Regions from separate parts of the Mesorhizobium sp. M0715 genome, predicted to be linked through region 1. Evidence: predicted binding sites of a transcription regulator. Region 1 holds the regulator's gene; each other region holds the start of a gene.
What was found. The regulator PhoB, encoded in region 1, activates phosphate uptake and scavenging genes when phosphate is short. The targets are predictions, from matches to a motif close to TGTCATNNANCTGTCAT.

Region 1 (9,655 bases):
AAACGCTTGCGCTGTACCCGCCCGTTGAACAGCCCAAACACCACGGCGAGGCAGGCGACAATCCCGACGACCCAGCTCCAGGTCGCGCCGATCGATCCCGCCGGCCCGCCGCCCATCAGCTGAAAAGTGGCGTCAAGCGGCGCCACGGTCTGGCCTGACGTGACCCACCAGGCCGCACCGCGCCAGACCAGCAGGCCACCCAGCGTCACGATAAAGGCGGGCACTTCGAGATAGGCGATGACGAAGCCTTGAAAGGCGCCGATCAGCAGGCCGAGCGCCAGGCCGATGACCAGCGCCAGGACCCAGATCCACGGATTGCCGAGTTCGAGCCCGACAAAGCGCACCAGGAAATGCACCTGGGCAAACCCCATCACCATGCCGATCAGGCCCTCGGCGGAACCGACCGACAGGTCGATGTTGCGCATGACGATGACCAGCACCATGCCGCAGGCCATGATGGCAACCGCGGATGTCTGCACCGACAGGTTCCACAGATTGCGCGGCGTGAGAAAGGTGCGGCTGTCGAAATCGAGCGGGTTGACGCCGAGGCGCAGGCTGGAAATGACATGCAGCCCAATCCAGATGACCAGCAGCGCGCCGATCATGCCGAGCATGCGGGTATCGATCTCGGTCGCCTTCAGGAACCGGGCGACGGCCCCGAGTTCCGACGCGCGCGCCGTATCGGCCTGTGGGTTGGACGTCGTATCGGTCATGATTTCCTCCCACCGACTGGCCGTCTGACGCGTATACCGGAGCCCAGCCTAGAAGCTATCCGCATGATGCGGAAACACAAAAGTCTTTGAGAAAACGCCGCGGCTTTTGGGCCGCGGCGTTGAGAATGCAGGAACAAGCCAGCTTTTAGTTGCAGGCCGCGACGGTGCCGGCAGCGACGCCCGTGCAGACTTCTTCCTTCTTGATCCAGCCAGCGTCGATGACGAGGTTGAGATTGTCCTTGGTGATGGCAATCGGGGTCAGGAACAGCGACTTGACGGTGTTGCCGCCCGGCGTCGTGAAGTCCTTGGCGCCGGCAATGTCGCCGGTCTTCTTGCCGTCTGCGAGCTGCGAAGCGATCTCGGCGGCGGTCTTGCCGAGCTCACGCGCGTCCTTCCACACCGAAACGGTCTGCGTGCCGAGCGCGATACGGTTCAGCGCGGCGTGGTCGCCGTCCTGACCCGAAACCGGCACTGTGCCGGCAAGGCCCTGCGCCGTCAGCGCCGCGACGACGCCACCGGCGGTGCCGTCATTGGCCGCGACCACCGCGTCGACCTTGTTGTCGTTGGCGGTCAGGAACTGTTCCATGTTCTTCTGGGCGTTGGCGGGCAGCCAGCCGTCCGTGTAGGCTTCGCCGACATTCTTGATCTTGCCGCTGTCAATGGCTTCCTTGAGCACTTCCATCGAGCCCGAGAACAGGAAGTCGGCATTGGGATCGGCACCGGAGCCCTTGATGAAGACGTAGTTGCCTTCCGGCTTGACCTTGAACACCTCGCGGGCCTGCATGCGGCCGACTTCCTTGTTGTCGAAGGTCAGATAGAAGACGTCCTTGTTCTCGATCAGCCGGTCATAGCCGACGACCGGGATGCCTTCGTCCAACGCTTTCTGCACCGCAGGGCCGATGGCCGAGGCGTCCTGCGCCAGAATGATCAGCGAATTGGCGCCCTGCGAAATCAGGCTTTCGACGTCGGTGAGCTGCTTGCCGGGATTGGACTGCGCATCGGCGGAGATGTACTTGTCGCCAGCGGCCTCGATCGCCGTCTTCATGGCGGCCTCGTCGGTCTTCCAACGCTCTTCCTGGAAATTGGACCAGGAAACGCCGACGACCTTGTCCTTCGCCTGCGCGAGAGACGCGAGCGTCAGCGACATGGCGGCACCCGCCAGGATGGCGGCTGTGAATCTTTTCATATTATCCTCCCTGCGCCGCGTATGGCGCGACCAAACTGACCCGAGGGCCGGCACAGAAGCCCTATTTTTTCGAGCCTCGAAAAAACACTGGGCCAACGCCTGAACGCTGTCAACATCGAATCTGATGGATTTTGATGGCCTTTCGAATTTTTTTCGAGCCCCGGAATAAATAAATGACAGGGCGCGCGGCTTCTGCCAGTATTTATCCGCGTCACCGACAGCGTTCCAGGGCAGGAAGAACCGCGGCGACCGGGAGGATTGAAAAAGCATGTCGGTCGGAATCCGCCACGACGATCTGCGCCGCCGCAACCGCGCCATGGTGATCGCGGCGGTGCGCCGCGCCGGACATCCGTCGCGAACCGAGATTGCCGCGACCACAAGCCTCAGCCATTCGACCATCTCGGCGATTTCCTCCGACTTGATCGTCGAAGGCATCCTGACCGAAAGCAAGCCGAGCGAGGCCGGCTCGCTCAAACGCGGCCGGCCGCAGGTCGGCCTCAGCCTCAATCCGGAAGCGGCCGCGGTAATGACCGTGGTGCTGTCGCTGAACTTCCTCTCCGTCGCCGTCATCGACTATGCCGGCCAGGTAGTATCCGAGGAACAGCGCCGGCTGGACACGCTGACGATGTCGCGCGAGTCGCTGATCGGTGAATGCACGGCAATCGTGCGGCGCCGCCTGGCAGATCCCGACCTGGACGTGCGCAGCATCGCCCGCATCGCGCTGGCCATCCAGGGCATCACCGACACCCGTGCCCGCGCCATGCTGTGGTCGCCGATCACGCCGCACACCGACATCGCCTTCGCTGACATATTCGAAGACGCGTTCGGCATCCCCGCCATAATGGAGAATGACTGCAACATGATGGCGGTGGCGCTGCGCTGGCGCGACCCCGATCGTTACCGCGACGATTTCATCGCTATCCTTTTGTCGCACGGCATCGGCATGGGACTGGTGCTGAAGGGCGAATTGTTCACCGGCACCCATTCTTCGGGCGGCGAATTCGGCCACATGATCCATCGGCCGAACGGCGCGCTCTGTCGCTGCGGACGGCGCGGCTGCGTCGAAGCCTATGCGGGCAATTACGCCATCTGGCGCAACGCCAGGCAGATGGGCGAGGATGCAGAACCCGTCGCCGATGTCAGCGACGCCGACATGCGCGCCCTGGCTGCCGCGGCCCGCGAAGGTGACGGACCCGAACGGGAAGCCTATCGCAAGGCCGGCGAAGCGCTCGGCTACGGCCTCGGCAGCCTGTTCGCGCTGATCGATCCGGCGCCCGTTGCCATGGTCGGCGTCAGCGCGGCCGCCTTCGACCTGATAGAGCCGGCACTGCGCGAGGCGATTGCCCAGACCGCCGGCGGCCAGCACTCAAAATCGATTTCCTTCGACACAGAGCCGAACGAACTGCCACTGATCCGCGAAGGCTGCGCCATGCGGGCACTGATCTTCGTCGATCAGGAGATTTTTGCGCCGGGCGTGCAGGCGAGAGGGAGCGCCGGAAAGAGCGTGGCGTGAGGGCCAGGGTCAAAATTGCGCGGTCCGCAACATCTACCGCTCCGTGAAAGCGCGCGCGAAGGAATCGCGCATCGGCCGTACGAGATACTCGAAGAAGGTCCGTTCGCCGGTGCCGATGAACGCTTCTACCGGCATTCCAGGGTAAAGCTGCTCCGCTTTCACTCCGGGCGGCAAGTCGGCGGCAATCTTCAGCTTGGCGCGGAAATAGGGTTCATGCGTAGCCTGATCGATGAGCCGATCTGCGGAAACCTGTGTCACCATGGCTGAAATCTCAGGGGTGAGCCGCATGTTCAACGCTGATAGTCGCAGTTTTGCCGGCTGGCCGACACGAACCTGGTCAATGTCTTTCGGCGGCAGCCGTGCATCGACGATCAAGCCCGATGCCGTAGGCAGAATCTCCATGATCTTCTCGCCGGGGGCAATCACGCTGCCCTTGGAATTGTAGGTGGACGATACCACGATGCCCGCCGCTGGCGCCTTGATCGTCGTCCGCCGCAGCACTGCCTCGGATGCCCGCATCTGTTCGTCAATGTCAGCCAGCGAAGAACGTACCTCGTCGAGTTTCGTCAGGGCTTCCTCCACGCGTTGCGTGGTCAGGCGCTCTATCTGCTCCTGCGCTTCGACGATCTGGGTGTTGGCCGATGCAAGATTTGCCTCCAGCGCCCCTGCCTGCCCGACGAGATCTGCCTCGCTACGCAAAAGCTGCGAATATTCGGTGCGATTGGTGAGGCCCTTGTCCAAAAGGCTGGTCTTGATGCCCAGTTCTTTCTTCACGACTTCGGCCTGTTGCTGAATGGCCTGTTTCTGGGCCTGCAACCCGACAACAGACTGGCGATGCATGGCAACCCGTTGCCTGAGGATCGATTGTTCGGATCGAAATCGGGCGAGCCTGGCGTTGAATTCCTTCCGCTGTTCCTGAACCAGGACCTCGAAATTGTGCTGGAACGGTGCTGGCGCAGCCTCTGTGATTGGCGCAAGCCGATCCAACCCGTCGCGTTCCGCCTCCAGCCGCGAAGCGCTGGCCTTCAACGCGATCGACTGTCTCGTCAGCCGGTTGAGTTCGGCTTGCGCGGCTGTTCGATCCAGCAGGATCAGTTCCTGGGCCTGTTGCACGCGATCACCCTCATGGACGAGCAACTCTTGGATGATGCCGCCCTCGGGATGCTGGATGAGGATGTTCCCGCCTGTCGCCGAGATTTTGCCTTGCGTGATGACCGCGCCGGACAACGGTGCACTGACCGCCCAATAGCCAAAGCAACCCACCAATATCGCCATTGCCGCGTATCCGGTGAATGCCACCCGGCGAATGTCGGTGCGTGCTGTGCCTTCCCGGACGAGGCTCTGTGCTGTCATCTTCTACGATCCAAAGCGGACACTATGAGGGGTGCCGCGGTTCGTCGTTGCAAAAGACCCTGTCACCGCCATGCTGCGCTGTGGGGCAAGGCCGATGCCGGCGATCGGCTGCCGCATCACGTCGCCGCTTGGACCGAAGGCTTCGATCACTCCGCTGCGTAGAAGCATCACGCGGTCGCAGGCTGCGGCGACCGAAGGGCGGTGCGTTATCACGATTGTCGTAACGCCCGCCGCTTTCGCGGCGGCAAGCACTTCTTCGAGCGCGGCTTCGCCGCTGCCGTCGAGATGGGTACTGGGCTCATCCAGAACGAGAACATGCGGATTGCCGTAAAAAGCGCGCGCCAGCCCGATCCTTTGGCGTTCGCCGCCCGACAGTGTTCTGTCCGACGAACCTATTCTGGTCTGATAGCCGTCTCGCTGCTCCAGTATCAGCTCATGCGCCCGGGCATTCTTTGCTGCCTCGACGATAGAGGCGTCATTCGCATCGGGTTCAAAGCGGGCGACATTTTCCGCGATCGATCCGGGAAAGAGCTCCACCTCCTGAGCGAGATATCCGATATGCCGGCCAAGCTGCTTCTCGTCCCAGGTTCTGAGATCGGCGCCGTCAATCCTGACGCAGCCGCTGGTTGCCTGAATCGCACCGACAAGCAATCTTGCCAGGGTGGACTTGCCGGCTCCGCTCGGACCTATTATCGCCACCGCTTCGCCTGCGCCGATGCGGAAGTTCAGTCTCTTGATGATGGGTTCGGTGCCTGGCGTGGCGTTCGGCGCGACAAAGATGAGGCCCTGCACGACAATTTCGCCGGACGGGTCCGGCAAGGTCAGTTTTTGCGCATGTGCCGGATGGGCGGAAAGCGCCTTGTCCAAACGCTTCCACGATCGTCTGGCGTCGACGATCTGCCGCCATGACCCGATCAGTTGGTCGAGCGGCTGCAGCGCACGGGACGACACCAGGGAAGACGCGAAGATCATGCCGGCCGTCATCTTCCCTTGCAGCACGAGCCATGCTCCGACACCCAGTATTGCTAGCTGAAGCATCATGCGTACGGCTCGCGACGTTCCACTGAAAATCGCGTTGGCCATCGACGAACGGTCATGCAGGACTAGCGCCTCCGCCACGTGCCTTCCCCACACTCGCGCGGCGTTTTGGATCATGCCCATGGCGCGCAGCGTCTCCGCATTCCGGGCAAAGGCCTGCTCCGACAGGCTGGCAACAGCCGAGCGTTCCGCCGACAAGGCATCATTCTTGCCGATGGCAAACTGATTTGCCAGGACCATCGCAAGCAACAGCCCAGATCCCGCCAGCGTAAGCCAGAACAGCAAAGGGTGGATGAGGTACAGCAGGGCGAGGAAGAACGGAGCAAACGGCAGGTCGAACAAGACCGCCGCGCCGCGTGACCTGATGAAGGCGCATACCGAGGCAAGGTCGCGCAGTGGAGGCAGGGCTGCTCCCCCGGCGTACTTAGCCTCCAGCGAGACGGCGAATGTCCTCGCGCCCAGTCTGTTGTCGACAATGGCTGCAACGCGCTGCGTGTAAACGGAGCGGACCGCATCGAGGAGACCGAGAAAGGCGAGTGCGAGAACCGCGATAGCAGAGAGGTAAAGAAGCGTCTCGACGCTGGAGGAAGGCAGGACGCGGTCATAGACCTGCAACAGATAAAGGGGGATCACCAATAGCAGGATGTTGATGAGGAACGAAAAAACACCGACATCGGCGATGGCGCGCCTCAAGACTGCCCGCAGATCAGACCGTGCAATCATTCCCGCGCTCCTAACGGCTCATGGCCCCAACATAAGGGCGTCGCTTAGACCGAATGGTCGCCGGCGATGTCCAAGGGGTGGTGCTGCAGGTCGTCCAGCGTATAGGCGCGGATGTAGTCGATCTTCATCTCCGCTGGCGTAGCCAGATGGTCAGGAGGCTGGCCGGCAATGCCGCCCACCGCGAGATTGGCCAGCATATACATGGGATCGTGCATGTCGGCCGGCGTCGCTGCTTGAGCGACCTTTACACCATCGTAGGTCCAGACAAGCTCATCCTTCGTCCAGAGCAGGCCATAGGTGTGGAAACCGTCGGTATCCGCAACGTTCACCGTTGACGAAACCTTCGTGTGCGCTCCCGTCTCATTGGAATGCGCCGTCATGTAGAGCGTGTTCGGGTCCTGGCCGCGCGTTTCGACAACGTCCAGCTCCGGCGGCCACGATCCGTCCTCCGGAAGCAGCCAGAACGCCGGCCAGGCTCCGGCTGTTTCAGGAAGATCCGCCCGCATTTCGAAATAGCCGTAGGTTTGCGAGAAGGTGTCGTGGGTCGTCAGGATCCCCGAGGTGTATTCGTAGTTGTTGATCAGAGGCTTGATGTCCTCCGGCGCCTGCGCGGCGGTGATGGTGAGGACGCCGTTCTCAACGCTGAACGGATGGACCGAACTCGTCGGGCCATAATTGGCGTCGATATACCACTGCAACTCACCATTGCTGCTCAACGTGCTGCCGTTCGGCGCTCCCCACCAGAAATTGGAATTCCAGGTGCCGTCCTGCCCGTCCCGAAGGCTCAGCGTGTTGAAATCGTCGGAGAAGGACAGCGTCATTGCGGACTTGTCTATCGGAAGTTCGAACTGGGTGGGCTGCAGCTTGTCGATGGTCGTATTCTTGAACACCAGGATTTCGTCGGATCCGAGGTTCAGCATCACGTTCGATTCCACTTGGACCATCTGTGAACGGACGGCATCGAACGAAGTGAAATCGTAGCCGTTAAGGCGGAGCGCATCGGTCGCACCGAAATCGAAGATAAGATCGCTTCCATTACCTTTGGAGATGGCGAAAGTATCGGCGCCATCGCCGCCGATCAGGACATCATTTCCCTTGCCGCCATCCAGCGTCTGGTGACCTGACCCGCCCTTGATGATGTTGTCCAACGCATTTCCGAACGCAAATCGGTTGGTGCCGGTAACGACGAGGTTCTCGAAATTGTCAGGGAGCTTGTAGCTCATCCATGTGTCGATCGTGTCGATCCCTGCCCCAGGATCCTCGACCACCTTGTTGTTGGTGGAATAGAGATGATAGTAGTCGTCGCCGGCGCCTCCGTGGATCGTGACAGTGACGCCGGTGTCTCCCCAGAAGGAGTCGTTGCCGGAGGTGCCATGCAGTTCCGGTCCAGACCCGGTGGCCGAGAACCAATGAGTGGAAGCGCCGGTGTAGGCAAGAGGGATGCCTTTGGCGTTTAAGACCGTGCTCATCAGAAATCCTTCCTCATGGTGTCCGACCTGGTCAAAGGTCCGGCGACCGCTCCCAAAGCAACGCTGCAAGGAACGAGATCGTTCCACGGAATCGTCATTCGATCCGAGACCGCAATAATCGGAAGGCGGATAATGAATAAGGAGGTGATGGCTCAATGTAAATTGAAGCAATTTAGTAAAATCGTATATTTATGCAGAACACACGTCGTTTAACGAACGTATATCTAAGTTAACTCAAATTTATTCTTGCATGGCTTTCTGGTCGGAGTCTGCGGGCAAGATGGCGACGTACCGCCAAGAGCGGTCATCCTCATCAGGTTTCGAATGACCGCATTTGGGCCAAAGCGTCACGTGCTCGCTCCCCATCGATGAGACGAGTGCAACATTCCACTCTTCGCGGCTGTTGGCGACCACGTGCTAATCGAGTTTTCCCGGTCACGATCTATCGGGACGGAACAGCCACCTAGTCTTCCCTGATCGCGTAACCCGCCCCACGGATGGTGCGGATGACATCAGGCATGCGGCCGTTGTTGACCGCCTTGCGCAGCCGGCCGACGTGCACGTCGACAGTGCGTTCGTCGATGTAAATCGTCTCGCCCCAGACATTGTCGAGCAGCTGGCTGCGCGAGAACACGCGGCCGGGGTGGCGCATCATGAATTCGAGCAGGCGGAATTCGGTCGGCCCGAGCCGGATCTCGCTCTTCTTGCGATAGACCCGGTGCGACTCGCGATCGAGCACGATGTCGCCGACCTTTAGCACGCTGGACAGCACTTCCGGCTTGGCCCGGCGCAGCAGCGCCTTGACCCTGGCCATGAACTCCGGCGTCGAGAACGGCTTGACCAGATAGTCGTCGGCGCCGGTCGACAGGCCGCGCACGCGGTCGCTTTCCTCGCCTCGCGCGGTCAGCATGATGATCGGCAGCCGCTCGGTCTCTGGGCGCATTCGCAGGCGCCGGCAGAGTTCGATGCCGGAAACCGCCGGCACCATCCAGTCGAGCACGAGAAGGTCGGGAACGTTCTCCTGCAGCCGGATTTCGGCCTCGTCGCCGCGCGTCACCACCTCGACCTGGTAACCTTCGGATTCAAGATTGTAGCGGAGCAGCACGCCTAGCGGCTCCTCATCCTCCACCACCATGATGCGTGGTGCGATCATCGGCTGGTCACCCCTGTTATGCCGCTGGCGCGGACATTGCCGTCTCGTCCTGCTTCGGACGATTGGCTGGCAGCTGCGTGCCGGTCAAAACATAGTAGGCATTTTCGGCGATGTTGGTCACGTGGTCGCCGATCCGCTCGAGGTTCTTGGCGCAGAACAACAGGTGCGTGCACGCCGTGATGTTGCGGGGATCTTCCATCATGTAGGTCAGCAGCTCGCGGAACACCGAGGTGTATTTGACGTCGATGCGTTCGTCATTGTTTCTGAGCGTGGCAAGCGCTGCCGGGTCGGCGGCGGCGTACTCGTCGACGACCCCCTGCACCTGGATCAGCACCAGTTGCGCCATCGCGTCGATCGAATGCGAAAGGTCGTGCGGCGTGACACTCAGCCCGACAGTGCCGACGCGCTTGGCGATGTTCTTGGCAAGGTCGCCGATGCGCTCAAGGTCGCCGGCCATGCGGATCGAACCGACCACCGCACGCAGATCGTTGGCCATTGGCTGGCGCT
Region 2 (9,655 bases), on a different contig from region 1:
GCATCGCCGACATTCCCATCGAGGAAGCCGGCGAATGGGCAAAGAAATCCGGTCATGTCGTCTGGATCGGCCTATTGGAGCCCGACCGTAACCTGTTGCTGCGCGTCCAGGCGCAATTTCACCTGCATGAGCTGGCAATCGAGGATGCCGAGCACCCGCACCAGCGGCCGAAGATCGAGCAATATGGCGACGCCTTGTTCATCGTCGCTCGCACCGCGCAGCTGATCGACGGTCGGGTCACCTTCGGCGAGACCCATTTGTTTGTTGGCTCAGGCTACATCGTCAGCGTCAGGCACGGTCCTTCGACGTCCTATGCCGCCGTTCGGCAGCACTGGGAAAGCTGCCCGCACTCGCTGGCCAAGGGTGAGGATTTCGTCCTTTACGCCATTCTCGATTTCATCGTCGACAATTACATGCCGGTGCTCGAGCAGATCGAGGACGAGGTCGAGGCGATCGAGGACAAGGTTCTGCTGAAGCCGATGACCGCTCCCGACATCGAACGGCTCTATATGCTGCGCCGCGATCTCCTACGCCTGCGCAATGCCGCGCTTCCGCTGGTCGAAGTCTGCCGACGGCTGACCAGCGCCGAGCTGCCGCAGATACACACCGCCATGCATCCGCTGTTCCGCGACGTCACCGATCACATCCGCACCGTCCAGGAGAAGATCGACAGTCTGCGCGAGGTGCTGGCGTTCGCTTTCGAGGCGAGCTTGCTGGTCGGCCAGAGTCAGGAAACCGCGAACACCAAGAAGCTCGCCTCCTGGGCCGCAATCCTGGCGGTGCCGACGGCGCTCGCCGGCATCTACGGCATGAACTTCAGCGACATGCCGGAACTGAAGATGGAATACGGCTATCCGGTGGTGCTGGGCGCTATCGTGCTGATCTGCACGTTTCTCTACTGGCGGTTCAGGAAGAACGGGTGGCTGTGAGGGTAGGCAGTAGGCAGTAGGCAGTAGGCAGTAGGCAGTAGGCAGTAGGCAGTAGGCAGTAGGCAGTAGGCAGTAGGCAGTAGGGCAAGAAATTCAGAGCATATTGCCCCTACTGCCTACTGCCTACTGCCCAATCCCTAACTATCGGCTCCGCCGCCGCTCCGATGCCGGCTGGAATGCCACGCGGGCGTGGTACTTGCAGTACGGACCGGTTTCGGCGGCATCGTTGCCGCAGAAATGGAAGTCCTCTGAAAGCGGATCGCCGTTCGGCCATTTGCAGGTCCGCTCGGTCAGCTCGACCAGCTGCAGATGCCGCGAGATCGGCAGCACGACATTCTCAACCGGACGGATATAATGGCGCGCCACCGGTTCGGCGTCGAACTGTGTCTGCAAGGCCGTCGCGCCGATCGATGTCGTGACATGGCGTGCCGTGGTTGCAGCGCGTGATACCGATTTCTGGACGGTCGATCCTTGTGCCGCCTTTTTCTGGCGTGCCGGCGTGGCGGTCGAGCGACCGCGGCCCGAGAGTTTCAGCCGATGCACCTTCCCGATGACCGCATTGCGGCTGACCCCTCCAAGCTGCGCAGCAATCTGGCTTGCGCTCAGACCCTCCGACCACAGTTTTCTCAAGAGTTCTACCCGCTCGTCAGTCCAGTTCATGAGACCGCGCTCCTCTAAGCGTGCGGCAATCGGAATCCTTCTCCCGACCCGGCAACATTTGCCGGGGCAGACACCACATATATCTGGTGATTAGGTCCGCCGCACGAAATCTAGTTATTTCTCGACTACAACTACTCTATGCGCTGACTCGGTGACAAGAGTCCCAAGTGCAACACGAATCGGTTTTTTCGGTTTTCCCCAACTTGCCCGGTCGCTTATGAGCCGGCGTCCCGTCAGGGGGCTTGCCGCGCGCCACTACGCGACGTTTTCGTTGACTTCATGGCCGAAAAACGGGATAAGCCGCACAGGCCGCCGCTTTGGCGGCTTTTTTGATTTTCCGGTACCGGAGACGCATATAATGAGCGGTTCGGCGCTTTACGAGACCTTTGCTCGCGCACCCCTGGCCTTCGACCACGGGGAAGGCACATGGCTGATTACCGACAAGGGCGAGCGATATCTCGACTTTGCCGGCGGCATCGCCGTCAATTCGCTGGGCCACAGCCATCCGCATCTGGTCGCCGCACTCACCGAGCAGGCAGCCAAGCTGTGGCATGTCTCCAACCTCTACGAGATCCCCGGGCAGAGCCGGCTTGGCGAGCGGCTGGCCGACGCCACCTTCGCCGACAAGGTGTTCTTCACCAATTCCGGCGCCGAGGCGCTGGAATGCGCGATCAAGACGGCGCGCCGCTGCCAGTTCGTCAACGGACACCCCGAGCGCTTCCGCGTCATCACCTTCGAAGGTGCCTTCCATGGCCGCACGCTGGCGACCATCGCGGCCGGCGGCCAGTACAAATATCTCGAGGGCTTCGGCCCCAAGGTCGAAGGTTTCGATCAGGTCAGTTTCGACGACATCGACGCCGCCGAAAAGGCGATCACGCCGGAGACGGCCGCCATCCTGATCGAGCCGGTGCAGGGCGAGGGCGGTATCCGCCCGGTGCCGACGCAGTCCCTGAAGCGGCTCAGGCAATTGTGCGAGCAGCACGGCCTGCTGTTGATCTACGACGAGGTCCAGTGCGGCATCGGCCGCACCGGCAAGCTGTTCGCGCATGAATGGTCAGGTGTAACGCCGGACATCATGGCGATCGCCAAGGGTATTGGCGGCGGCTTCCCGATGGGCGCCTGCCTTGCCACGGATGAAGCGGCCGTCGGCATGACCGCTGGCGTGCATGGCACCACGTTCGGCGGCAACCCGCTTGCCATGGCAGTCGGTAACGCCGTGCTCGATGTCGTGCTGGAAGACGGCTTCCTCGAAGACGTCCAGCGCAAGGCGCTGCTGATGAAGCAGGGGCTGGCGTCGGTCGCCGACGAGTTTCCCGAAATCATCGAGGACATCAGGGGTGCCGGGCTGATGCTCGGGCTCAAATGCGCCATGCCCAACACCAAGGTGAACATGGCCTTGCGCGACCAGCACCTGCTGGCGGTTCCGGCCGGCGACAACGTCATTCGCCTGTTGCCGCCGCTCACCGTCACCGACGCCGAGATCCATGACGCGCTCAACCGCATCCGCGCCGGCGCCAAGGGCCTGTCGGAGGCGATCGCCTCCGCCGCCGCGAAGTAATCCGGAAACATTCCTGATGTCAGTTCGCCATTTCACCGATCTTTCCGCCGTTTCCGAAGGCGATCTGCGCTTGATGCTGGACGATGCGGTGGTGCGAAAGGCCCGCCTCAAGGCCGGCGAGCGCACCAAACCGCTCGAAGGCAAGGTGCTGGCGATGATCTTCGACAAGCCGTCGACGCGCACGCGCGTCTCCTTCGACGTCGGCATGCGGCAGCTCGGCGGCGAGACCATCATGCTGACCGGCACCGAAATGCAGCTCGGCCGCTCCGAGACCATTGCCGACACGGCCAAGGTGCTGTCGCGCTATGTCGATGCGATCATGATCCGCACCACCTCGCATGAGCGGCTGCTGGAACTGACCGAGAACGCCACCGTGCCGGTGATCAACGGACTGACCGATGACACCCATCCCTGCCAGCTGATGGCTGATATCATGACCTTCGAGGAGCATCGCGGTCCGGTCGCCGGCAAGACCATCGCCTGGACCGGCGACGGCAACAATGTGCTGCATTCGCTGATCGAGGCGTCGGCCCGGTTCCGCTTCAACCTCAACGTCGCCGTGCCCGAGGGCAGTGAGCCGGCGCAGAAGCATATCGACTGGTCGCAGGCGCATGGCGGCAAGCTGCACTTCACCCGCTCGCCCGAGGAAGCCGTCGATCAGGCCGACTGCATCGTCACCGATTGCTGGGTGTCGATGGGCCAGGAGCATCGCGCCCGCGGCCACAATGTGTTCTCGCCCTACCAGGTCAACGCCAAGCTGATGGCCAGGGCCAAACCGGACGCGCTGTTCATGCACTGCCTGCCGGCGCATCGTGGCGAGGAGGTGACCGACGAGGTCATCGACGGACCGCATTCGGTGGTCTTCGACGAGGCCGAGAACCGGCTCCATGCCCAGAAGGCCGTGCTCGCCTGGTGCCTCGGCGCTTGATCTCCGGAGGTGTGATGCCTATCTGCGGGCCATCACGCAAAAACAGCGCGTTTCGACGCATGCGCCCCGGAGGGCGGCATGGCCGCGCCCCGGAGCTTTGTCATGTTGGAAACCTATCAAGTGACTGAACATCACCCCAAACTCGGCGAATTCGGCTATGCCGGCGACGATCACGTCGTGCCGTTCGAGGTCGGCCCTCTCGATGTGCGGGGCCGCACGGTCCAACTCGGGCCGATGCTGGACGCCATCCTCAGCCGCCACGATTATCCCGAGCCGGTCGCCCGCCTGCTGGCGGAGGCCTGTGTGCTGACCGTGCTGCTCGGCACTTCGCTGAAGTTCGAGGGCAAATTCATCCTGCAGACCCGCACCGACGGGCCTGTCGACATGCTGGTCGCGGATTTTTCCACGCCCTCGGCATTGCGCGCCTATGCGCGTTTCGATGCCGACCGGCTGGAAGCGCTGGTCGCGGCCGGCGAAACCTCCCAGCAGACGCTGCTCGGCAGCGGCGTGCTGGCGCTGACCATCGACCAGGGCGCTCACACGCAGCGCTATCAGGGCATCGTCCAGCTCGACGGCGAGACGCTGGAGGATGCTGCGCGCACCTATTTTCGTCAGTCGGAGCAGATCCCGACGGATCTCAGGCTGTCGGTGGCCAAGCTTTTGACGCCCGGTCCCGGCGGCGCCCGCGAGCAGTGGCGCGCCGGTGGTATCCTGGCGCAGTTCCTGCCGCAGTCGCCCGAGCGCATGCGCGTCCCGGACCTGCCGGGTGGCGATGGCGATCCGCGCGAGGAGATCCACGATCGGGCCGACAATTCCTGGCAGGAGTTGCTGGCGCTGCTCGGTACGATCGAGCCGACCGAACTGATCGACCCGACGATCGGCGCCGAGCGGCTGCTCTACAGGCTGTTCCACGAGCATGGCGTGCGCGTCTTCGGCGGCGTTCCGGTCGCCGACCAGTGCTCGTGCTCCAAGGACAAGATCCGCGGCATCCTCGAGGGTTTTTCCGCGCAGGAGATCAAGGACAGTACAGAGGACGGCGGCATCCACGTCGCCTGCGAATTCTGCTCGAAGCAATATGACTTCGATCCGGCGGAATTTGCGGCCCAGTAGAGAAAAAACCACGCCTCACCGGCCGCGGAGCGGCCGGTGAGGCGAAATCAATTCACCGTCCGCCGCGTCCCTGGCAGGTCCAGCGAAAACGCCGGAATGGCGATGTCGAACGTCTCGCCCCGCTTGTTGCGCATCGTGTAGTGCCCGACCATGATGCCGGATGGTGTCGAGAGCGGGCAACCGGACGTGTATTGGTAGCTGTCGCCGGGATTGAGTTCGGGCTGGTCGCCGACCACGCCGGGGCCGCGCACTTCCTCGACCCGGCCGGTGCCGTCGGTGATGTGCCAATAGCGCGACAGAAGCTGCACGAAATCGTCCGACTGATTGTCGATCATTATCTGATAGCCCCAGACATAGCGGTTCTCCGAGGGATCCGAACGGTCCTCCAGATAGAACGGCCTGACCTGCACTTCGATGTTGCGCGTGACGGCGCTATACATAAGCGGCTCCAAAACAATCTAGAGCATGATCCTGAAAAGTGGGAACCGGTTTTCAGAAAAGATCATGCTCAAAGAAACAGAGATAGAGCCCCATCCCGGTTCAATCGGGATGGAACAGGCTCTAAGTCGAACTTTCGGCGCTCCACGCGGGCTGGTCAACGGTGCGCGTCCTGTCATTGCGGACGGAACCGCAGGTGGCGGCAAAGAATGTCATTTAAGTGACACATGACAATGATGGTGTGCGCCGACCAGTGCCGCGCGACTCGGGCGCTCTGTCGAATTGTTGAATCGGTCGTCATGCCAGCCAGATTGTTCTGGCGGACCGGTTTTCCTGGAGTGACCGGATCTCGATGGAACTCACTCTCATAGCCGCCACGCTTTCAACTGCCCTCATTCTCTCAAATCTCGCCAGCATCGTGCTCGCCGCTTCGCGTCTGAAACGGCGCCGCGCCATTGCCGCGCCGGCCGGCAAGCGACGGCCGGTGTCGATCGTCGTGCCGTCGCGCGGCGTCGAGCCGTTCACGCAGGAGACGCTGGAGCGCGCCTTCTCGCTCGACTGGCCGCGCTACGAGTTGATTTTCTGCGTCGCCCATGCCGACGATCCGGTGGTCAAATTGATAAACAGGACGATCGTCCGGTTTTCGAAAGTGCCGGCCCGGCTGCTTGTCGGCGACGACCGCATCAGCGCCAATCCGAAACTCAACAATTGCGTCAAGGGCTGGGAGGCGGCGCGGCACGACTGGGTCGTCCTGGCCGATTCCAACGTGCTGATGCCGAGGGACTACATCCAGCATCTGATGGCTGCCTGGCGGCCCGGCACCGGCCTTGTCTGCTCGACGCCGATCGGCTCGCGGCCGGCCGGCTTCTGGGCCGAGGTCGAATGCGCTTTCCTCAACACGCTGCAGGCGCGCTGGCAATATGCCGGCGATGCGCTCGGCCTTGGCTTTGCCCAGGGCAAGAGCATGCTCTGGAACAAGCCGATGCTCGACGCCAATGGCGGCATCCGCGGGCTGGCCGCCGAGATCGCGGAGGATGCCGCCGCGACCAAGCTGGTGAACGGTCTCGGCCTGCGCGTCAATCTCGTCGCCGCCCCCTTCGAGCAGCCGCTTGGCCGGCGCTCTTTTGACGAGATCTGGTCGCGTCAGGCCCGTTGGGCGCGCCTGCGCCGCGTCACTTTCCCGCTGTTCTTCGCACCCGAAATCCTGACCGGCGCCGTGGTGCCTCTGGTGCTTGCGCTGATTGCCGCGGCCAGTGCCGGCTTCAGCCTCTGGGCAACCGCCCTTGCAGTGCTGGTAGCCTTCTACCTTCCCGAGTGCGCGCTGGCCTGGTCCAAGGGCTGGTACCTGTCGCCACGCATGGTGGCCGCGATCATGATGCGCGACCTGATCCTGCCAGCGCTGTGGGCGCGCGGCTGGCTTGGCGGCGCCGTCGACTGGCGCGGCAACGCGATGACCATCGGCACCAAGACGGCCGAACTGGAGGAGACGCCGTCCGGCGCCTGAAGGTCCTACCTGGCCTTCAGCGCCTGCGCGATGTCCTCAAGCAGATCGTCGGTGTCTTCCAGCCCGACCGACAGCCGGAGCGTGCCCGGCCCGATGCCGAGCTCGGCGCGCGCCTCGTCGCTCAGATTCTTGTGCGTCGTCGTCGCCGGGTGGGTGATCAGGCTCTTGGCATCGCCGAGATTGTTGGAGATCAAGACGATGTCGAGCGCGTTCTGCAAGGCGAAGGCCGCCTGCTTGCCGCCCTTGACGTCCAGGCAGATCAGCGTCGAGCCGCCCGACATCTGCTTCTTGACGATATCGGCCTGCGGGTGGTCGGCGCGGCCGGGATAGATGACGCGGGCGATTTCCGGCCGTTCGGCCAGGAAATCCGCGATCCTGCCCGCGCTTTCCGTCTGCTGGCGCACGCGCAGCGGCAGTGTTTCCAGGCCTTTCAGCAGCGTCCAGGCGTTGAAGGGCGACAGGCTTGGGCCGGTATGGCGGAAATAATCGTGCAGGTTCTCGTCGATCCACTTCTTGTCCGACAGGATCACGCCGCCGAGACAGCGCCCCTGGCCGTCTATGTGCTTGGTCGCCGAATAGACGACGATATGGGCGCCGAGCTGCAAGGGCTTCTGCTGCAGGGGCGTGGCGAAGACATTGTCGACGATCAGCCTTGCGCCGATCGAATTGGCAAGCGAAGCGACAGCGGCGATATCGACCACTTCCAGCGTCGGATTGGTCGGGCTTTCCAGGAAGAACAGCTTGGTGTTCGGCTTGATCGCCTTTTCCCAATTGGCGATGTCGGTGCCGTCGACCAGCGTCGCCTCGATGCCGTATCTCGGCGCCAGCGTCTCGACCACCCAGCGGCAGGAGCCGAACAGCGCACGCGCCGCCACGATATGGTCGCCGGCCTTGGCGCTGCACAGAAGGGCGGCCGTCACCGCGGCCATGCCGGACGCGGTGGCGCGGGCGTCTTCGGCGCCTTCGAGCGCGCACATGCGTTTTTCGAACATGTCGACGGTCGGATTGGCGTAGCGCGAATAGATGAAGCCCGGTTCCTCACCCTTGAAACGGGCCTCGGCGGCCTGCGCCGTTTCGTAGACATAGCCCTGGGTGAGGTAGATCGCTTCCGACGTTTCGCCGAAACCGGAACGCAGTGTTCCGCTGTGCACGAGTGCCGTCTGAGGCTTCCAGTTGTGCTTCTTGGTGCTCATCGCTCTTCTTCCAGACACAAAAAAACCGGCCGCGAAAGTCGCAACCGGTCCATACGGCCTTGCGGCCCGACGGTCCTTTAGCGACTTGTTTAACGTGGCTGCAAGCCGACCGGCCAAATCACCACGGGATAACGACCCTTTAGACCCGCACCGCGCTTGCGTCAATTGCCGGCTTCATTAAGAGGTTTGTACCAAGCAGGTTCCGCAAAAGTGTTCCACGGTTTTGCGACAAGAACCTGCGACAAGAAAAACGTCTGACCTAGGAGTGGAGCCTTGCGGCAGACAGGCATTCTTCCCGATCAGGACATTTCAGCGCTGTTCCAGTCCGGCGCGCTGAAGTCGGCGCGTGCGCTCGACGCCGACCAGATCCAGCCGGCCAGCCTCGATCTCAGGCTCGGCGACAAGGCCTGGCGGGTGCGCGCCTCCTTTCTGCCCGGCCCCAACCACAAGGTTTCGGAAAAGCTCGACCGGCTGCAACTGCACGAGATCAATCTTGCCGAGGGCGCGGTGCTGGAGACCGGCTGCGTCTACATCGTGCCCTTGCTTGAAAGCCTGGCGCTGCCGGCGGACATTTCGGCCTCGGCCAATCCGAAGAGTTCGACCGGACGGCTCGACATCTTCACCCGCGTCATGACCGATCGCGGCCACGAGTTCGACAAGATCGCCGCCGGCTATCATGGCCCGCTCTTTCTGGAAGTCAGCCCGCGCACCTTCCCGATCGTCGTGCGCACCGGCTCGCGCCTGTCGCAAATCCGCTTCCGCACCGGCAATGCGCTGCTCTCGGAAGCCGAGCTGCACGACCTGCATCGCGCGCAGACGCTGGTCGCCACCGAGCCGCCGAATATTTCCGGCGGCGGCATCGCGCTGTCGATTGACCTCAACGGCGACCAAAACGGTCTGGTCGGCTATCGCGGCAAGCATCACACCGGCCTCGTCGATGTCGACAAGCGCGCGGCCCAGGAAGTCGTCGACTTCTGGGAGCCGATCCACAAGAGCGGCGCCGGCGAACTGGTGCTCGATCCCGACGAGTTCTACATCCTCGTCAGCCAGGAGGCGGTGCACGTACCGCCGCTCTACGCCGCCGAGATGACGCCCTTCGATCCGCTGGTCGGCGAGTTCCGCGTCCACTATGCCGGCTTCTTCGATCCGGGCTTTGGCCATTCCGCGTCTGGCGGCACGGGCAGCCGGGCGGTGCTGGAAGTGCGCAGCCACGAAGTGCCGTTCATTCTCGACCATGGTCAGATCGTCGGCCGGCTGGTCTACGAGCACATGCTGAAGCGGCCGCAGGCGCTCTACGGCACCGATCTCGGCTCCAACTATCAGGCGCAGGGCCTG
Region 3 (9,655 bases), on a different contig from region 1:
ATGGCCGCGCCGGCACGCGCAACTTCATCGGCATCGTCGCCAGCGTCAATTGCTCGGCCACCGTCTGCCATTCCATCGCCGACACCGCCAACCGCACGCTTTTGCCGAAATATCCCGGCATCGACGGCTTCGTGCCGATCGTGCACGGCCAGGGCTGCGGCATGAGCGGCACCGGCGACGGCATGATGGTGCTGCACCGTACACTCGCCGGCTACGCCCGCCACCCGAATTTCGGCGGCGTGCTGATGGTCGGTCTCGGCTGCGAGGTCAACCAGCTCACCCTCTACGGCCAAAAGGGCGTCGCTGCCGGCAAGCGCCATTTCAACATCCAGGACGCCGGCGGATCGCGCAAATCGGTGGAAAAGGCGATGGGCGTGCTGGCCGAGATCGCCGAGGAAGTCGGCCAGCTGAAGCGTGAGCCGATCCCGGTCAGCGAGATCGTCGTCGGCCTGCAATGCGGCGGCTCCGACGGCATGTCGGGCATTACAGCCAATCCGGCGCTGGGCGCGGCTGTCGACATCCTGGCCGGCGTCGGCGGCATCGGCATCCTCTCCGAGACGACGGAGATCTATGGCGCCGAACATCTGCTTGCCTACCGCGCGGCAACGCCGGAGATCGCGCAGAAGCTCGACGGCTTCGTGAAATGGTGGGAGGACCATGTCGCCAAGCACGGCGCCTCGATCGACAACAATCCCTCGCCCGGCAACAAGCGCGGCGGCCTCACCACCATCCTGGAGAAGTCGCTCGGCGCGGTCGCCAAGGGCGGCCAGACGCCGCTCAACGGCGTCTTCGGCTACGCCGAAAAAGTCACTGGCAGCGGCCTGGTGTTCATGGACACGCCCGGCTACGACCCGGTTTCGGCGACCGGCCAGGTGGCGGGCGGCGCCAACGTCATCGTCTTCACCACCGGCCGTGGCTCCTGCTTCGGCTGCCGTCCGACGCCGTCGATCAAGGTTGCCACCAACTCGACGATGTACCACCAGATGGAGGAGGACATGGACGTCAATTGCGGCGTCATCGCCTCGGGTGAAAAGACCATCGCCGGCATGGGTCGCGAGATCTTCGAACTGATCGTCGAGACGGCTTCCGGCCGCAAGACCAAGAGCGAGGACTTCGGCTACGGCGACAACGAGTTCGTGCCCTGGCATCTGGGCGCAACACTTTAGATTTTACTGATATAAAGTAGACTGCGCGCCGGTCAGCGGCGGGCCACGGGGAGGTTGTGCATGGAAAGACGCCGCATCGGCCAGACAGCGCTGGAAGTCACCGAGGTCAGCTTTGGCGGCGCTGCACTTGGCGGCCTTTACCGCGCCTGTTCGCGCGAAGCGGCGATGGAGACGCTGCAGGGCGCTTGGGATGCCGGCCTGCGCTATTTCGACACCGCACCCTTTTACGGTTTCGGCCTGTCGGAACGCCGCTTCGGCGATTTCCTGCGCTACAAGCCGCGCGATTCCTATGTGCTGTCCACCAAGGTCGGCCGGCTGTTCCGCCCGGTGCCGGAAGACCAGGTTCCCGATCACTCCTATGTCGATCCGCTGCCCTTCGCGCTCGACTACGACTATTCCTATGACGGCATCATGCGGTCGGTCGAGTTCAGCTATGCGCGGCTTGGCCTAAACAGGATAGACATCCTGTTTGTCCACGACATCGGCGCCTACACCCATGGTGTCGAGAAGACCAAGCTGCACTTTCGCGACCTGATGGACGGCGGCCTCAAGGCACTCGAAGAGCTGAAACGGTCCGGCGTCATTTCCGCCTATGGGCTTGGCGTCAACGAGGTGCAGATCTGTCTGGACGTGATGCGCGAGGCGCCGCTCGACTGCATCCTGCTCGCCAGCCGCTATTCCTTGCTCGACCGCAGTGCCGAAGCGGAGTTGCTGCCCCTATGCCGGGCGCGGCAGACCTCCTTGGTCATTGGCGGCGTGTTCAACTCCGGCATCCTGGCGACCGGGCCGGTGCAAGGCGCACATTTCGACTACCGCCCTGCCAGCCATGACGTGCTCGACCGCGTCGGCGCAATGGAAAGGATCGCCGCCGAGGGTGGCTATCCGCTCGCCGCCGCCGCGTTCCAATTCCCCTTGCATGAACCTGCCGTCGCCACCGTGCTGACCGGCACCGCCAAGCTGGCGAACCTGACGCGCAACCTCCAACTGCTCGACATCGACGTGCCGGAGACGGAATACGCCAGATATCGTCCCCACACGCTGGTGCAGGAGCTGGCGTGAAACTTCATATTCTTGCGGCCACACGAAGGAATGAATATTCCATGTTGACGAAATGTTGGAATTAATATTCCATACATTCCCAGAACGGAACGGAAGCGTGACGGCGTCAATGGGGAGCAGCGCGGTGGATTTGCTTCTGCCAGACCTCGCAAGGACTGATCAAACACCGCTTGCATCGATCTGTTCGATGCATTATCAAAACATGGCAATTGTTTTTTATTGATAAAGTTCTGTTTGGGCCGCGCCTATCCGGACGGAGCTTCCGTAACGTTCACCGGGCGACTTTAGGGAGGAAACCTCATGAAATTCGCGACCAGCATTCTCAACCGCCGCGCCGTCATGGCGCTGGCAGCAGCTTCGATGCTCGCCGGCGTCATGCATTCGGCGCCGGTTTCGGCGGCGGACGTCACCATTCCGATCATCGTCAAGGACACGACGTCCTTCTACTGGCAGATCGTTCTGGCCGGCGCCCGCAAGGCCGGCAAGGATCTCGGCGTCAATGTGCCGGAACTCGGTGCCCAGGCTGAAACCGACGTCAACGGCCAGGTCTCGATTCTCGAGAACGCCGTTGCCAGCAACCCGGCGGCCATCGTCATTGCGCCGACCGAGTTCAAGGCGCTTGGCAAGCCGATCGATGAAGCCGCTGCCAAGGTCAAGGTGATCGGCATCGACTCCGGCGCCGACTCCAAGGCGTTCACCTCGTTCCTGACCACCGACAACGTGCAGGGCGGCCGCGTCGCTGCCGACGGCCTCGCAGCCGCCATCGGCGCCGCCAACGGCGGCAAGATCGAGGGCGACGTCGCCCTGATCACCAACGCACCGGGCGCCGGCTCGCTCGAACAGCGCAAGCAGGGCTTCACCGAACAGCTGGCCGCCAAATATCCGGGCCTCAAGCTGGTCGCCGACAAATACGCCGACGGCCAGGCCACCACCGGCCTCAACATCGCCACCGACCTGATCACCGCCAACCCGAACCTCAAGGGCATCTTCGCTTCCAACCTGATCATGGCGCAGGGCGTCGGCCAGGCTGTCGCGGAAAACAGCCTTGGCGGCAAACTGGCGCTGGTCGGTTTCGACAGCGACGAGAAGCTGATCAAGTTCCTCAACGACGGCGTCATTTCCGCCCTCGTCGTCCAGGATCCGTACCGGATGGGCTATGACGGCATCAAGACCGCACTCGCCGCCTCCAAAGGCGAAAAGGTCGAAGCCAATGTCGACACCGGCGCCAATCTGGTGACCAAGGACAACATGAAAGACCCCAAGATCGACGCGCTGCTCAATCCGAAGCTCTGAGCCGTCGCATCCGCAATCGTCTCCGGGGCACCTCGCCCCGGAGACACAAGCTGCCGCACAAACGGCTTGGCAATCCGCACGCCTGAGCTAGGCTGTTTTCGAGGCATATCCTTGCCTCGCCGCGTGCCAATCGTGAGGCCAGCCTGGGAAGCCAATCCGGGAGGCCAATCTGGGAGGATTGTCATGATTTCGACGGCGCAGGAACTGCATCCCACACCCGTTCTGGAACCGGGGCGGACCATCCTCGAATTGCGCGGGCTGGAGAAGCGCTATCCCGGCACCCACGCGCTGAAGCCGGTCGACCTCGCCTTCAAGTCCGGTGAGATACACGCCATCGTCGGTGAGAACGGCGCCGGCAAATCCACGCTCATCAAGCTTCTGACCGGCGTCATGCCGCGCACCTCCGGAGAGATCGCCTGGGAGGGCCAACCGGCCGCCCTGGCCACGCCGCACGAGGCGATGGCGCTCGGCATCAATGCCGTGCACCAGGAAGTCGTGCTGTGCCGTCACCTGACGGTCGCCGCCAACATGTTCCTAGGCGAGGAGAATTCACGCTTCGGCATCCTGCAGCAGCGCGCCATGGTCAGGCAGGCGCAGACGATCATCGACGACCTCGGTTTCGACCTGCCGGCGCATGTCACGCTTGGCGACCTGACCATCGGCCAGCAGCAGTTGATAGCCGCCGCCCGCGCCACCGTGCGCGGCACCAAATTCCTGATCTTCGACGAGCCGACCGCCTACCTCACCCGCAAGGAGGCCGACCAGCTTTTCACCCTGATCCGTCGGCTGAAGGGCGAAGGCGTGACGATCATCTACATCAGCCACCGTATGGAGGAAGTGTTCGAGCTCGCCGACCGTGTTTCCGTGCTGCGCGACGGCACGCTGGTCGGCACCCGCAACATCGCCGAGACCAACGATGCCGAGCTGGTCAAGATGATGATCAACCGCTCGATCGAGCAGGTCTATCATAAGGAGCATTTCACGCCGGGCGCCGCCATCATCGAGGCGAGGAGCCTGTCCGGCAAGGGCTTCGAAAATGTCTCGATGACGGTCCGCGCCGGCGAAATCGTCGGACTCTATGGCCTGATCGGTGCCGGACGCAGCGAGTTCGTCACCACGCTTTACGGCCGCCACCGCAAATCCGCCGGCCAGATCCTCTGGGAAGGCAAGGAGGTGCAGGTCAATTCCGAGCATGACGCGATCAAGCTCGGCATGGCGCTGGCGCCGGAGAGCCGCCGCGACCAGGGCCTCTGCCTCAACCTGCCGGTCGGCTTCAACCTGAACCTCCCGATCTACAAGCGTATCTCGAACAATCTGCTGATTTCGAGCACGCAGGAGAAGACGCAAGCCGATCGCCAGATCGCCGATCTGCGCATCAAGACACCGACGCGCGGCGCGCTGGCATCCAGCCTGTCGGGCGGCAACCAGCAGAAGATCGTCATCGGCAAATGGCTGGCGCACGGCGCCAAGCTGTTCATCTTCGACGAGCCGACGGTCGGCGTCGATGTCGGCACCAAGGCCGAGATCTACCGCCTGTTCGGCGCACTTTTGTCAAAGGGCGCCGGCATCATCCTGATCTCGTCCTATCTGCCGGAAGTCTATGAACTCGCCGACACGCTGCATGTGTTCCGGCGCGGCAAACTGGTGGCGACGCACGGTTTTCACGCCGCCAGCCACGAGGATATTCTTACTCAGGCGCTCGCCGAGAAACAAGAAAAGCTGGGAGGACAAATATGAGCACCGAGGCGATTGCCGTCGAAAAACCGAAGCGCAACTATAATGTCCTGTTTGGGCTGACGCTTTTGGCGCTGCTGGTTCTGCTCTGGATCCTTCTCTCCGTGGCGACGACGAGCTTCGCCTCCGCCAACAACATGGCCAATCTCTTGCGCCAGGGCTCGATGATCGCCATCATGGCGGTCGGCCAGACTTTCGTCATCATCACCGGCGGCATCGACCTGTCGGTCGGCGCCGTGGTCGGTTTCGCCACCGTGGTCGTGGCCATGATGATCAATGCCGGCTTCCCCATCTGGCTCGCCATTCTGGTGACGCTGCTGGTCGGCGTCGCCATCGGCATGTTCCACGGCTTCGGCATCGTCAAGATGGGCCTGCCGCCCTTCATCATCACGCTGGCAACGCTGACCTCGCTGCGCGGCATCGGCCTTTTGATGACCAACGGCAATTCGATCAACATCAACAGCGACACCTTCACCGCCTTCTCGCGCAATTCCTTCATCGGCATCCCCAACCTGTTCTGGATGGTGATCCTGGTCGGCATTCCGGCCTATATTTTCCTGCACCACAGCCGCTGGGGCCGATACCTGTTTTCGGTCGGCTCCAACGCCGAGGCCTCGCGCCTGTCCGGCGTCAATGTCCAGCGCACCATCTACATGGCCTACACGCTGTCGGGCCTGTGCGCCGCCTTTGTCGGCGTGCTGCTGGCGGCCCGCATCGGCATCGGCAACCCGACGCAGGCCGAGGGCTGGGAGCTGCAGGCGATCGCGTCTTCGGTCATCGGCGGCACCTCGCTGTTCGGCGCCGTCGGCTCGGTGCATGGGCCGCTGCTCGGCGCCTTCATCCTGGCCACCATCAACAACGGCGCCAACCTGCTCAACGTCAACTCGTTCTGGCAGCGCATCATCACTGGCGCGCTGATCATCATCATCGTCTACTTCGACGGCCTGCGCCGCCGCGGCAAGTAGCGATCCCGCAATCAACCGCCGGCCCGCCACACCAACGGGCCGGCGATTTCATGACTGGATTAGCGCATGAAAGCCGTCCTCTGCCGTTCGCCCGGCGATCTTGTCCTTGAAGACCGGCCCGCACCAGAGGCACCGCCTCCCGGCTGGGCGCTGGTGGCGGTCAGCCATGTCGGCATCTGCGGCACCGACTACCACATTTTCGAGGGCAAGCACCCATTCCTCGCCTATCCCCGCATCATGGGCCATGAGGTGTCGGGAACGATCCTCGAGACCGGCGACGGCGTCGATCTTGCCGTTGGCGAGCCGGTCGTCATCAACCCCTATCTTTCCTGCGGCAAGTGCATCGCCTGCTGGCACGGCAAGCCGAATTGCTGCGTCAGGATCGAGGTGCTGGGCGTGCATCGCGACGGCGCCATGTGCGAACGGATCCTGGTGCCGGCGCAAAATCTCTATCCGGCCAACGGCCTGTCGCTGGCCGACGCCGCCGCAGTCGAGTTCCTGGCCATCGGAGCGCATGCCGTGCGGCGCGCTCGCGCCGACCCTGGCGCCCGCACGCTGGTCATCGGCGCTGGCCCGATCGGGCTCGGTACCGCCATCTTCGCCCGCATCGCCGGGCTCGACGTGACGCTGCTCGACATGAGCAGTGAAAGGCTCGCCTTCGCCGCGAACGAGCTTGGTTTCCAGACCCTCGACGGCTCGCGCGGCGCGGTGCCCGATCTGGTCAAGGGAGCGACATCAGGCGAAGGCTTCGATGTCGTCTTCGACGCCACCGGCAACACCCAATCGGTGCAGTCGGCTTTCGCCCATGTCGCGCATGGCGGAACGCTGGTGCTGGTCTCCGTCGTCAAGGACGACATCAGCTTTTCCGATCCGGAATTCCACAAGCGCGAGATGACGCTGATCGGCAGCCGCAACGCGCTGCGCGCCGACTTCGATCACGTCGCCGCCTCGATCCGCAACGGCGCCGTGCCCCTGGCCAAGCTCGTCACACACCGCACCACACTCGCCGGCACGCCGCGCGATCTCGCCCGCTGGGCACACGAGAAATCCGGCCTGATCAAGGCTGTGATCGAGGTCGGATAGAGGCGCCTGTTCGACACGAATTCGGAGATCGTTGAGCGCCCAACTTGGTAGATCTGATGCTTTGGCGACTAGCCGCAACATCCATCGCTTCGTCATCCTATGGCGGAGCGAGGAGCGAAGCGACGCGGCGCAGACCATAGGATCCATGCCGTGACCTGAGAGCGTTGCTTCGGTGCAGAATTCTGCGCCGCTGCGCTCTTCGCCCGAGATCGCGGCATGGATCCTTGGGTCTCCGCGACGGAGCTGCGCTCCTGCTTCGCCCAAGGATGACGACGTTAGCTACAGCGCCGACAGCTTCAGCTCCACCCGCTCGGCCGGGAAGCGCGACTCGGAAAACTGGATCGGCTGGCCGTCCGGCGTGACGTTGACGGCAACCGTGACCAGCACGATGGCGCCCGGCAGCAGGTCGAGGTCGGCAAGGTCCGCCGCATCGGCATGGCGCGCCGACAGCACGGTCGATTGCCGGAGATAGTCGTCGATGCCGAAACGCGCCAGCGATGCGGTGATCGAGCCGGTTTGCGCCATCGCGGCATCGATGCCGGCAAAGCGCCGGGCCTCGAACCAGCCGGCAGCACGCGACACCGGCCGTCCGTCGGCTTCGCCGCGCGTTTCCAACCGGATCACATCGGCTCCCCTGGCAAGGCCAAGGCCCTCGGCAACGCGCTGGCTGGCCGGCTCGATCGACGAGGCGAGCAGGACGATGTGCCGTTCCGTCGTTTGCCCTTGCAGCCCTGTCGAAAAGCGTGTGCGCGCGCCGATCGGATAGGACAGCCGCTTGCGCGACAGTACGAAGGTGCCGCGCCCCTGCTCGGCCCGCAGCACGCCTTCCCTTACAAGGGCCGATATGGCGCTGCGCACCGTGTGACGGTTGACGCCATAGCGTTCTGCCAGCGCCACCTCCGGCGGCAACGCTGCATTCTCCGTGAAATCGCCGATGGCGATCGCATGCAGGATCTTGTCGGCGATCTGCCGCCACAGCGAAACGCCACTGCGCCGCTCGATGCTGTCCGCTGCCAGCCGCCCGACTATCATTGCCCCAACCTTCCAGCGCCCAGTCTTATATCGCTGTCATCCACCCGTCATGGACACGCGTTAGATAATAGGTATAATTTGTATAGTTGTCTATATCAATAGACAAATTGACAAAGAGGAATGCTGCTGATGCGAGGACAGGAAGCCCGCGACCAGGCCGAGCGCAAGGCCGCCATGGCGACACTGGCGCAATCCAGCGGCGATGACATCGTCCGGCTCTGGAATGAAGCCGGATTGCCTTCGGAAGCAGAACTGCTGCGCGGCCCCGAGACCGGGCTGGTCACCGTGCGCGGCCGCATCGGCGGCGGCGGCGCGCCCTTCAACGTCGGCGAGGCGACCGTCACCCGCGCCACCGTCCGGCTGCCCTCCGGGCAGGTCGGACATTGCTATGCGCTTGGCCGCGACAAGCAGAAGGCGAAGCTGGCGGCCATCGCCGACGCGCTGTGGCAGGACCCTGCCCGCCGCAATGAAGTCGAGACCGGACTGATAGCGCCCCTGCGGTCGGCTCTGACCGCAGCGCATGAAAAACGCCGCGCCGAGACGGCGGCAACGAAGGTGGATTTCTTCACCATGGTTCGCGGAGAAGACTGATGGACATTGCAGCGCAATCGATAGAGGGCGGTTTCGCCGATCCGGTCTTCAATGCCCAGACGGTGTTCCGCGCCGTCATGGACGCAATGGCGCGGCCAGGCAGCGTGCAGCCGCTGCCGGCCTTCGCCCGCCCGCCGGCGCCGCTCTCGGCGGCCGCCGGCGCCATCGCACTGGCGCTGTGCGATAACGACACCCCGCTCTGGCTCGACCAGACCCTGCAAGCTTCCACCGCGATCAGACCCTGGCTTGGGTTCCACACCGGCGCGCCATTGGCCAACACACCGGCCGATGCGCATTTCGCCTTCATCGCGGCCCCGGCCGAGATGATGTCGCTCGATGGTTTTTCGCAGGGCACCCAGGACTATCCCGACCGTTCGACCACGCTGATCCTGCAAGTCGGCGATCTCGTGTCCGGCACGCCGCTGTTGCTCGAAGGTCCCGGCATCGAAACCAGCGCCACGATCGCGCCGGCACAGATGCCGCGCCATTTCGTCGAGCAGTGGAAGCAGAACATCAAGCGCTTTCCCAGAGGCGTCGACATCATACTCGCCACATCAGATGGCATTGCCTGCCTGCCGCGCACGACGCGCATCAAGACAATGGAGGCGTAAAAAATGTATGTCGCGGTAAAAGGTGGCGAAGCCGCAATCGCCAACGCCCACAGCCTGCTTGCCGACCGCCGACGCGGCGACCGTTCGGTGCCGGCCCTTCGCCTCGACCAGATCGTCGAGC

Region 2: the regulator PhoB is predicted to act here: its motif matches at 5,834-5,850, upstream of NKI21_RS20620 (ceramide glucosyltransferase).
Region 3: the regulator PhoB is predicted to act here: its motif matches at 8,367-8,383, upstream of phnF (phosphonate metabolism transcriptional regulator PhnF).

Annotation. Positions count from the first base shown of each region.
Region 1 covers NZ_JAMYPL010000017.1:71,322-80,976, forward strand. The annotation lists gene NKI21_RS20150 (sugar ABC transporter permease) at 1-713, opposite strand, end outside; gene xylF (D-xylose ABC transporter substrate-binding protein) at 859-1,899, opposite strand; gene NKI21_RS20160 (ROK family protein) at 2,168-3,412, shown strand; gene NKI21_RS20165 (HlyD family type I secretion periplasmic adaptor subunit) at 3,446-4,765, opposite strand; gene NKI21_RS20170 (type I secretion system permease/ATPase) at 4,769-6,496, opposite strand; gene eglC (endo-1,3-1,4-beta-glycanase EglC) at 6,571-7,995, opposite strand; gene phoB (phosphate regulon transcriptional regulator PhoB) at 8,459-9,148, opposite strand; gene phoU (phosphate signaling complex protein PhoU) at 9,165-9,655, opposite strand, start outside.
Region 2 covers NZ_JAMYPL010000018.1:3,539-13,193, forward strand. The annotation lists gene NKI21_RS20590 (magnesium and cobalt transport protein CorA) at 1-929, shown strand, start outside; gene NKI21_RS20595 (GcrA family cell cycle regulator) at 1,071-1,589, opposite strand; gene NKI21_RS20600 (aspartate aminotransferase family protein) at 1,948-3,147, shown strand; gene argF (ornithine carbamoyltransferase) at 3,164-4,075, shown strand; gene NKI21_RS20610 (Hsp33 family molecular chaperone) at 4,154-5,185, shown strand; gene apaG (Co2+/Mg2+ efflux facilitator ApaG/CorD) at 5,233-5,625, opposite strand; gene NKI21_RS20620 (ceramide glucosyltransferase) at 5,976-7,127, shown strand; gene NKI21_RS20625 (O-succinylhomoserine sulfhydrylase) at 7,133-8,320, opposite strand; SAM riboswitch at 8,378-8,455, opposite strand; gene NKI21_RS20630 (2'-deoxycytidine 5'-triphosphate deaminase) at 8,594-9,655, shown strand, end outside.
Region 3 covers NZ_JAMYPL010000020.1:123,171-132,825, forward strand. The annotation lists gene NKI21_RS22705 (UxaA family hydrolase) at 1-1,166, shown strand, start outside; gene NKI21_RS22710 (aldo/keto reductase) at 1,227-2,225, shown strand; gene NKI21_RS22715 (ABC transporter substrate-binding protein) at 2,526-3,518, shown strand; gene NKI21_RS22720 (sugar ABC transporter ATP-binding protein) at 3,702-5,255, shown strand; gene NKI21_RS22725 (ABC transporter permease) at 5,252-6,217, shown strand; gene NKI21_RS22730 (zinc-binding alcohol dehydrogenase family protein) at 6,284-7,300, shown strand; gene phnF (phosphonate metabolism transcriptional regulator PhnF) at 7,580-8,329, opposite strand; gene phnG (phosphonate C-P lyase system protein PhnG) at 8,462-8,923, shown strand; gene phnH (phosphonate C-P lyase system protein PhnH) at 8,923-9,534, shown strand; gene NKI21_RS22750 (carbon-phosphorus lyase complex subunit) at 9,538-9,655, shown strand, end outside.